DNA from 3 places in the Emergencia sp. JLR.KK010 genome. Region 1 is predicted to be linked to each of the others. Evidence: predicted binding sites of a transcription regulator. Region 1 holds the regulator's gene; each other region holds the start of a gene.
The links. The regulator LexA, encoded in region 1, represses DNA repair genes until DNA is damaged. The targets are predictions, from matches to a motif close to AGAACANNTGTTCT.
Positions count from the first base shown of each region.

Region 1 (3,288 bases):
GGGAACAGCACCATTGACGCATTGAACGGTGACATACCTATGCCGCTTTGCATAAACAATGGTATTACAATGTTCATTGCGAAGATAACCAGCAGGGAAATCATGTTGATGATAACGCCGATGGAGAATGCTTTGATTTTAAGCGGACTTAACTGAATAAGCGGCTCAGTCAGAGTTCCCTGTCTTTTAACAAAGAAGATCAGGAAGATAATGCCGATAATTGCAGCTAAAAGAGCGATGGTTACATTACCTGCTAAAACAGTAGAAATACCGTAAAGTATACCGATCAGTGCCAGACTGATGAAAATGACCGACAAAACGTCCAGCTTTGGATGGGTCAGTTTTGCGATATTCGGCAGAAGTACTGCGCCGCAAAGGAAGCAAAGCAGAGATAAGCCGCCGAAGACCCATAATAGCACATGCCAGTCAAAGAATTCTAACAGTGCGCCTGCAACGATGACACTGCTGGAAGGTCCCAGTGTTGTCATGGCTCCCATAATACCCATGAAAGTACCCAGTTTTTCTTTTGGAGCGACTTCCAGCGTGATATTCATGCCGATTGGAATCAGCATACCTGTACCCAGAGCCTGGACGATACGTCCAATGAGAAGAACTGAAAAATTGCTGCTGACAGCGCCAATAACACTGCCGACAATGAGAAGACCTACGGTAAATAAGTACAGTTTTTTAGTCGGAATGCTTTTATATGCAAAAGCAGAGACCGGAACCATGATTGCAGCGCCGAGCATATATGCGGCTGCCAACCATTGTACAGTGCCGACACTGACATGAAAATCTTCCATGACAGCAGAAAATGATACATTTAAGAACGTTTCGTTAAACGTTGCGAGAAAAGCAGAAAAGGCAGCAACAAAGATAATTAGTTGATACTTGGTTGTTTTTTCTTTGGCGCCAGATTGCGTCTTTGGGTTGTGTGTTTCAACCATTTCAAAACTCCTTTCGATTTTGACAAGAATAAACACACAAAACTAAACGCTTTTCAAAACTTCGGAAAGGCGCAGCGTGAGACAATAAAAAACACACGCTTAGCCTGTACCGTAATCAGATTTACGAGCGCTTGCTCTACGTGTGTCGTTTGCCATTTATATAATTGATAATATTATTTTAACAGATTTTAAAAATCGGGTCAAGTGTGGAAAAAATTGTAAATTCTTCCTGCGATATGATTGGGTTTAACTAAAATATCGGAAGACACCTTTGACCTTGCCAAGAACCTTGACGTCCTGCACGATAATAGGACTCATAGTGTCATTCTCCGGCTGCAGTCTGATGTGACCGTTTTCTTTGTAGAAGGTTTTGACTGTGGCTTCGCTTTCGAAGCCGTCAATCATAGCGACTACGATTTCGCCGTTTCTGGCAGTGCTTTGCTGTTCAACGAGAATCAGGTCGCCATCCATAATGCCTACATTAATCATACTCTCGCCGCAAACTCTGAGCATGAAATTGGAACCGCCTGCATACTGGGCAGGAATCGGAAAGGTTTCTTCTATATTCTGTTCTGCAAGGATCGGTGTACCTGCAGCAACTCTGCCGACTACGGGAACATCGATAATATCTTCGCGATGAAAGTCCTCTGCATAAGATGGTGCAGTGGAAGTCGAAGATTCTGATACCTCTTTCTCCATGTCGACAACCATAAGCGCTCTCGGTTTGGACGGGTCCTTCTTCAGATAACCCTGCTTGACAAGGCTTGCGATGTCCTTGTGAGCGGTAGAGGTGGACTTGATATTCAGAGCACTGCAGATTTCTCTGACCGTAGGAGGGTAGCCCTTGGTTCTGATCTCATCCTTCATAAAATCTAAAATTTTCTGTTCGCGTTCTTTAAGCTGATTCATAATACCCTCCGTTTATTTGCTTAATTGAAATTCTTTGTTCGTATTATATCATAAAACGAACAAAAAGTAAACATTTGTTCACGATTATTTAAAAATGATTTTGCAATTATGCAGAATAGATGATAAAATAAAAAAGCTGGCATTTGCTGCCGATACATTTTATCAGGAAATATATAAAGGAAAATTTTATGATTATCGTTACTCTTTGCAAATTACTGCTAGCGCTTACAGTTGGCTACTATTTGAACAAGAAAGACATATTTACAAAGGACGTGAATCAGAAGCTTTGCACTTTTGTCATTGATGTCTGTCTGCCGCTGATTATCTTAACCTCACTCAGTGAAGCCGATGGAGATATGAGCAAGGGTCTTTTGATCAAGTTTGTATTAACTGGCGGCGCATTTTACTGTGTGATTCCGTTTATTGCAAAGGCAATCAACGTAGTTACAAGAATCCCAAAGGAAGACCGAGCCGTCTACGAACAGTTTTACATCTTTGGTAACACGCTGTATATGGGATATCCTGTGACGGCATCCCTCTATGGAACTGGGTGCATTTTCCAGCTGAGCATCTTCCATTTGGGTTTTGATATTTTATACTATACCTACGCGAGATGGCAGATTTGCAAGGGTGCTGGTACAGCAAGCGAAAGACTTTCTCTGCGGGAGCTTTTGAATCCCGGAACGGTGGCTTCGCTTCTGGCGCTTGCCATGTTCTTTGGTGGGGTAAAAATGCCAGATGGCGCAGCGGAGGTGTGCAATTTTATCGGAGAGATGGCGTCACCTCTTTCTATGGTCGTAATCGGTGCAAATATCGGAACTTATTCCATCAAAAGTATTTTTCGCTGTGATAAGAAGCTGTATTCGGTTGCGGCGATTCGCCTTTTAGTATTCCCGGCGGCAGTTTATGCGGCGATGACTTTCCTAGGTTTTGAGGGTGTGTTTCGTGGTTCTGCTGTGATTTCTTTAGGAATGCCGGTTGCGGCTATGGTTTCTATGGGATGTACGGAACAGGGCTATAAGGAAGAATTGGCATCTGCCGGCGTAATTTTATCGACTTTACTGTCGCTGCCGATGATTCCGGTGCTTTTGACGCTGCTGGGATAAAAGTTATTTCAATCCCAGGCTGGTTAGCTTATAGTTGAGAGCCTGTTTTGTGATACCAAGTGCTTTAGCAGCCTCAGTTTTTGTCGGATAAGAGGCTAGGGTTTTTGTTAGAAGTTGTTTTTCGAAAGCTGCCAGGTATTCCTGATAGGTGCAAGGCTGCTTACTGCTGTTTTCAGGTGTGGTGCTAGCACGGTCTCTCATGTAGTCCGGTAGGTCATCTGCAGAGATGAATGCATTCTCAGTTATAGCAAAGGCTCCCTCAAGCATATTTCGCAGTTCACGGACATTGCCGGGCCAGTCGTGCAGATGGAAAAGACGTATCGCTT
Region 1 is NZ_CP143550.1:2,696,713-2,700,000, reverse strand. It holds gene V1225_RS13015 (MFS transporter) at 1-947, opposite strand, end outside; gene lexA (transcriptional repressor LexA) at 1,194-1,856, opposite strand; gene V1225_RS13005 (AEC family transporter) at 2,045-2,962, shown strand; gene V1225_RS13000 (sigma 54-interacting transcriptional regulator) at 2,966-3,288, opposite strand, start outside.

Region 2 (3,288 bases), 1.4 Mb from region 1:
CAAAACCACCATCTTATCTCTCGGGATTTTTACATCGATGTGTTTCAGATTATTCTCGTTGGCACCTTTTACAATAATTTCATTTGCCATATATCTAACTCCGTTTCTGTAAAATTATCTCTATGTTACGTCTAGTCTATACCGACGGTTGCGCCGCAAATCACGCCAACCTTATGACAGCCGGCTCTTATATTCAAATATCTGGTCACGCAGCTGCGCCGCACGTTCAAACTGCAAGTTCTGCGCAGCATCCTTCATTTCTTTTTCTAATTCCTTTACGTAATCCTTCAGTTCCTTCTGGGTCATTTCTATCGGCTTCTTGCCCTTATATCTGCCCTCATCCTCTGCTGGTTTGGTTGCCTCAATGACCGCGCGGACTGATTTCTGTACACTCTTCGGCGTAATTCCGTGTTCCTCGTTATACCTCGCCTGAATGCCTCTTCTTCGCTGCGTCTCGTCGATTGCCGCCTTCATAGCTTTGCTGATATAATCTGCATACATAACAACCTTGCCATCTACGTTACGAGCGGCACGGCCGATGGTCTGAATCAGTGAAGTCTCCGTTCTGAGGAAACCTTCCTTGTCGGCATCCAAAATTGCCACCAGCGATACCTCCGGAATATCCAGTCCCTCTCTCAGCAGATTGATGCCAACCAGCACGTCAAACTCTCCGAGGCGTAAATCCCTGATAATCTCAAGGCGTTCCAAAGTATCCACCTCCGAATGAAGGTATCTGACTCTGATTCCAGCATTGGTCAAATAGGTTGTCAGGCTCTCTGCCATCTTCTTGGTCAAAGTGGTGACAAAGGCACGTTCTCCTTTGGCAGCGGTCTGTTTCAGTTCGCCAATCAGGTCGTCAATCTGTCCTTCGGTCTTTCGCACTTCAATCGGCGGGTCCAAAAGACCTGTCGGTCTGATAATCTGCTCTGCTGTAATGCCGCCAGCCTTTTCTCTCTCATACGATGCTGGCGTGGCGCTGACATACACTGCCTGATTGACAAGTCCCTGCCATTCTTCAAACTGCAGCGGTCTGTTATCCAGCGCTGACGGCAGTCTGAATCCGTACTCTACTAACGATGATTTCCGCGATCGATCCCCTGCATACATGGCACGAAGCTGCGGCAGCATGACATGAGACTCGTCTATCATCAGCAGAAAATCATCGGGAAAATAGTCTATCAAAGTATACGGTCTGGTGCCCGGCGCAAGGCCATTGATATGACGGGAATAGTTTTCGATTCCCTTGCAGGTGCCGATTTCTCTGAGCATTTCCATATCGTATCTGGTTCTCTGCTCAATTCTCTGCGCTTCCAGCAGTTTACCCCGATCCTTAAACCAGCGCACTCTCTGATCCAGCTCATCCTCTATGGTGACCAGCGCCCGCTCCATATTCTCCTTGGAGGTAACATAGTGGGATGCCGGGTAAATTGCGATGTGGTTCCTAAGTCCCAGAATTTCTCCTGTCAGCGGATTCATCTCTTTAATACTCTCCACCTCGTCACCGAAGAGTTCTATGCGAACTGCCTTATCGGACCCTGCCGGAAAGATATCGATGATATCTCCCCGCACGCGGAAGGTGCCTCTCTCAAATTCCAAATCGTTTCGGACATACTGGATGTCTATCAGTTTGCGCAAAATTTCATTGCGGGGCTTCTCCATCCCCGGCCGCAATGAAATCATCTGATTTTCATAATCAAAAGGGCTTCCCAGTCCATAAATGCAGGAAACAGATGCCACGATGATGACATCGCGCCGCTCGGCCAAAGCTGCTGTTGCCGAGTGGCGCAGCTTTTCTATTTCGTCGTTGATATCGGAATCCTTCTCAATATAGGTATCGGTAGACGGCACATACGCCTCCGGCTGATAGTAATCGTAGTAGGACACAAAATACTCTACCGCGTTCTCTGGAAAAAACTCCTTAAACTCACCGTGAAGCTGAGCTGCCAGCGTCTTGTTATGAGAAATAACAAGGGTCGGCTTCTGTACCTTTTCTATGATGTTCGCCATGGTAAAGGTCTTTCCGGAACCGGTGACGCCCATGAGTGTCTGGTGCTTCTTTCCGTCCAGAATCCCGCTGACCAGCTTATCTATTGCCTGTGGCTGGTCACCCATAGCATTATATTCTGATACTAATTTGAATTGACTCATGAAAGTTCCTCCCCTATGAATCAGTCTTTGTCTTGAATATCTTTGGAACTACTGTAAAAAACAGCAATTCAATCTGTTTACCCAAAAGAGTTCCTTCTTAATCTTAATCTAATAAAAAATTCTTTGCAAGAATGAGTTTATTATACCATAAACTCATCGCCTTTGCAAACAAATGTTCGTTTTTCTTTCAATTTGCTCTAAAGGAAGCCATCTCAAAGTGGAACGTAAAAATCCGCACCATAAGACCTTATTGGTTCATAAATGGTGCGGATACCGTTTAAGGAAAATGGTGCAGTCATGCATCCCTTTTTTGTATTTAAATATATGTTAGTCGTTAGGTCTGTTATAGAACCAGCCGCCAATTTGTTCCGTCTTAATCACGTTAACAAACGCGCCCGGATCAGCATCCATAATCGCTGCAAGAACTTTGTTTACCTCTTCACTGGAAACCACAGAATACAGCATATTCCGTTCTGTTCCCTGATAACACCCAATTCCCTTAAAATGGGTTGCGTCATGGTTGGTAATCGCCTTGATCCTACCGTAAATTACATTGGGCTGCTCCGTGATAATCAGCAGCGTATGCTTCTGATATCTTTTGTACAGCATCTGTATAACCTGCGTAGAGCAAAACTGAAAAATAATTGAGTACAATGCTTTATCAAAACCGAAAAGAATGCCTGCCGCAACAAGAATACACACATTGCCCATAAAGATATAGTTCCACGCGTCAATGCCTTTCTTCTGAGAGAAGTAAATGGATATGAAATCGGTACCACCTGCACTGGCCCCCACGTAAAGCGCCAGACTGATTGCTACACCGTTTAGAATGCCTCCGAAAATGCAGATCAGAAGTACATCATAAGTAATTGTCACAGCTGACAGAATATCCGTCATGAAACTGCTCAATACAATCACATAAACGGAATAAAATGTAAATCGTTTTCCCAGATACTTAATACCTATATAAATAGGAACCAAATTCAGCGGAATATACAGTACCGTATACGGAATGGACAGTCCCAGAAATGTATCCGCAATCTGCTGAAGCAGAATCGTAATTCCCGCAAAGCCTCCAGGAAACAATCCCCCGGTTCGAACAAAGCTTCTCAGATTAAAAGCGTAAAGGAGTGCCCCTGC
Region 2 is NZ_CP143550.1:1,041,825-1,045,112, reverse strand. It holds gene uvrA (excinuclease ABC subunit UvrA) at 1-90, opposite strand, end outside; gene uvrB (excinuclease ABC subunit UvrB) at 172-2,148, opposite strand; gene V1225_RS04920 (YitT family protein) at 2,476-3,288, opposite strand, start outside.
Region 2: a site for LexA is predicted at 2,314-2,327, ahead of uvrB (excinuclease ABC subunit UvrB). Genes of this name have one in related genera too.

Region 3 (3,288 bases), 900 kb from region 1:
AATATATTTCAGCTGATAAATTTTTTCGATTCCGCAGATTTCTGACTGACAGGTGTAAATAAAAGCATGAATCCCTGCCAGCCTGCTTTCCTCCACACACTGAATCCGATCCACAGACACTGCGATTCGCTCGCCGGAATCCTCATAATACTTGAATTTGTATGGAACCGGCTTCTTATGGCCTGCAAAGACTGCAACTACGTCTATAGGTTTTGCCACGATCTTCATAGCTTATATCCTCCCATCATCACATAATTTCCATCATTGACGCCGCCTTCCAAAGGCTTCATATCCGTATTGACAAAAGTCCCTCGATAAATGGCTGTTTGCCCAAATCGATCTCTAATCTGATCCACCACTGTATTTAAGTTTTCATCTTCTACAATTCGCTGCAAATCATAGATAGACAGCTGGTACTCATCTTTGCGAACAAAAGCAGACAAATGAATACCTATCTGGCGAATAGGCTCTCCTTTCCAGCACGCAGAAAACAGCTGACACAAGTAATCGTAAATGCCAGTGGTGTCGTCCAGAAAAAAAGACAGCTGCATCTGATGGCTATAACGAATAAACCCATTAGTCTTAACGCTGATCCCGATCAGCGACGCCTTGCACCGATGCCTTCGCAGCCTGCTTGTTACTCTGTCGGTCAGTGCCAGAATATAGTGCTGCGCCTCCTCTTTATCCGTCACATCATAGGGCAGTGTCATGCTGTTGCTGAGACCTTTCTGCAAAACCTGATCATTGGGCACTACTCTATCATGATCAATTCCATTGGCGTATTCCCAGATCAGCTGTCCATGGCTTTTCAAAAGGCTGCGCAAAAGTGCCTTATCGCTATGTGCCAGGTCCCCTATCGTATTGATATTAATCTTTCTGAGTTTCCGCACGGATGCTCTGCCCACCATAAACAGTTCACCTACAGGAAGAGGCCATAACTTCTCTTCAATTTCTTTGCGATTTAAAAGCGTGTGCACCTTGTCTGGCTTCTCTAATTCCCCTGCCATCTTCGCCAGTAATTTATTAGTACCCACTCCGACATTGACGGTGAATCCCAATTCTTTTCGAATCCGATCCCTTATGCTAAAAGCGGTCTCTATCGCTTGTGCACAATTCCGATTGCCCCTGTCCAGTTCCACAAAGCACTCATCTACGCTGAAACGCTGTATCACTGGTGAATATTCCTGCAAAATACTGTACATGGCCTCACTGCACGCCAGATAAAGGTCATAGTCCGGAGGAAATACCTGCAGATTCGGACATTTGCGGAACGCCTCAAAAAGGCTCTCGCCAGTTTTAATCTGGTATTTTTTCGCTGCCATAGACTTCGCTAAAATAATGCCGTGACGATCTTTCGGGTCTCCTGCGATGACAGAAGGAATCTGTCTGATATCCTGTCCGTATCCCTGCTCCAAAAGTTTCACAGCGCTCCAGCTGAGATATGCTGAATTGGCATCCACATGTAAAATCGTCATCCCCTACACCTCCTAAGAGAACGTATGTTCTTTTCGTAGTTTCACTATATCACGTTCCTTGACTCCATGCAACAGGAAACTTTTCCCAAAATCTGCTTTCATGAGACCCTGCCTACTCCCGCATTTTACGCAAACAAAAGCAGAATGCGCGCTAACGGTTATTTGCCGTCAAACCAACATCCTGCCTTATAAATTTGCCATTTCTAGTATTGCAGAAATCCTTTGCCGCCTCTGTACCTCAGTTCACATTCAGCAATTCTCCCCCCCCAGTCTGCAATTCCTCAAAATCATGGTTTGCTCTTTAAACTTCTACAATCGCCTCAATTTCTACCGGTGCATCCATAGGAAGCTGATTGGTTCCCACAGCAGTTCGTGCGTGTCTTCCCTTTTCACCAAAAACATCATAAAGAAGCTGCGAAGCAGCGTTTGCTACAAGATGCTGCTGCATAAAGCCTGTCTTGCTATTGACAAACACCTGGATTTTCGTAATGTTTTTTACCTTATCCAAATCTCCCAAATAGTCCTTCAGCGCTGCCATTAAATTGATAATGCATCTTCTCGCTGCCTCCTCAGCCTGTTCCATAGAAACAGTATCTCCTACCTTGCCGCTTACTAAAAGCTTTCCATCAACAAAAGGTACCTGTCCTGCAACAAATAGAGCATTTCCCAGTTGTTTTACTGGAATGTACATTGCACCTGGAGGAGACGCTAAGGGTAATTCTATTCCGAGTTCTTCAATTCTTTTTTCTGTAATCATTAAAATCACCTCATCTTTCATCATTGTCTTTACTAATTTGATTATACTCCGCAGGAGTTTGTTTGTCAATATTCAGTTGACAAACAGTCAATTAATTTCATGTCATCCTCTGCTGCATACGTCATCGATAGGATTCCCCTATCGGTTTTGCTTACAATATGTCTTGCTGATTGCCACAAACCGTGGTAGAATAATACTGGTTTTGTCAAAGACAAGTTAGCTTTAGGGAGGATTATCGCCAATGAGTCAAAACAAAGAAAATAAACAGACCAAAGAACAAATTTTAGATTTTATGACCCGTACCGCAGAAGGCCTTGCACAGATGTTTGGTCACTCCTGCGAAACACTGATTCACGACATGAGTATACCGGGTCACCCTATTATCGCTATTTATAACGGTCATGTCAGCGGAAGATCTGTAGGCTCTACTGCCGATATTTTCGGTGATGATATCATGGCAGAAGGACACCTGCAGACAGTAGGAACACGCACTGCTCAAGCAGAAGATACAGATACTGCGCCTTATCATTTTAAGCCGGAAACTGATATCATCAACTCCCTCGCGATTACCAAAAATGGGAGATATATCAAGTCTACGACTTTTAACTATGTGGGGGAAGACTATCACTATGCACTGGGAATTAATTTTGACTACACGTCTTTAGGCAGCGCTATGTCCACCTTGGAAGGTCTCGTTGCCATCGGCAGCGATCTCAATGATGCCATCAAAGACTCCAGCAACAATCAACTGGAAGAAATCTTCAAAGACTGCCTGTCCATCGTTGGAAAAACGCCGCAGGCTATGAAAAAAAATGACCGTCTGCAGCTCATTGCCCTTTTAATACAGCGCAATGCCTTCAGCTTTCAGAAGTCAATTACATACGTTGCAGAGCAGCTGAACGTATCCCGTTATACAATCTATAAATACTGTCACGAAGTGGAGGAATCGCTTAAATAATTCACTTAACACATTCACTAACTGACAATTCCCTTAAAAACCGCAAAAGATACTCATACGCCTCCCTGCCGCGAACAACAATCTCAACACCTCTGGCA
Region 3 is NZ_CP143550.1:1,794,868-1,798,155, reverse strand. It holds gene V1225_RS08585 (hypothetical protein) at 1-228, opposite strand, end outside; gene V1225_RS08580 (DNA polymerase IV) at 225-1,475, opposite strand; gene V1225_RS08575 (RidA family protein) at 1,777-2,232, opposite strand; gene V1225_RS08570 (helix-turn-helix transcriptional regulator) at 2,474-3,190, shown strand; gene V1225_RS08565 (hypothetical protein) at 3,192-3,288, opposite strand, start outside.
Region 3: a site for LexA is predicted at 1,493-1,506, ahead of V1225_RS08580 (DNA polymerase IV). Genes of this name have one in related genera too.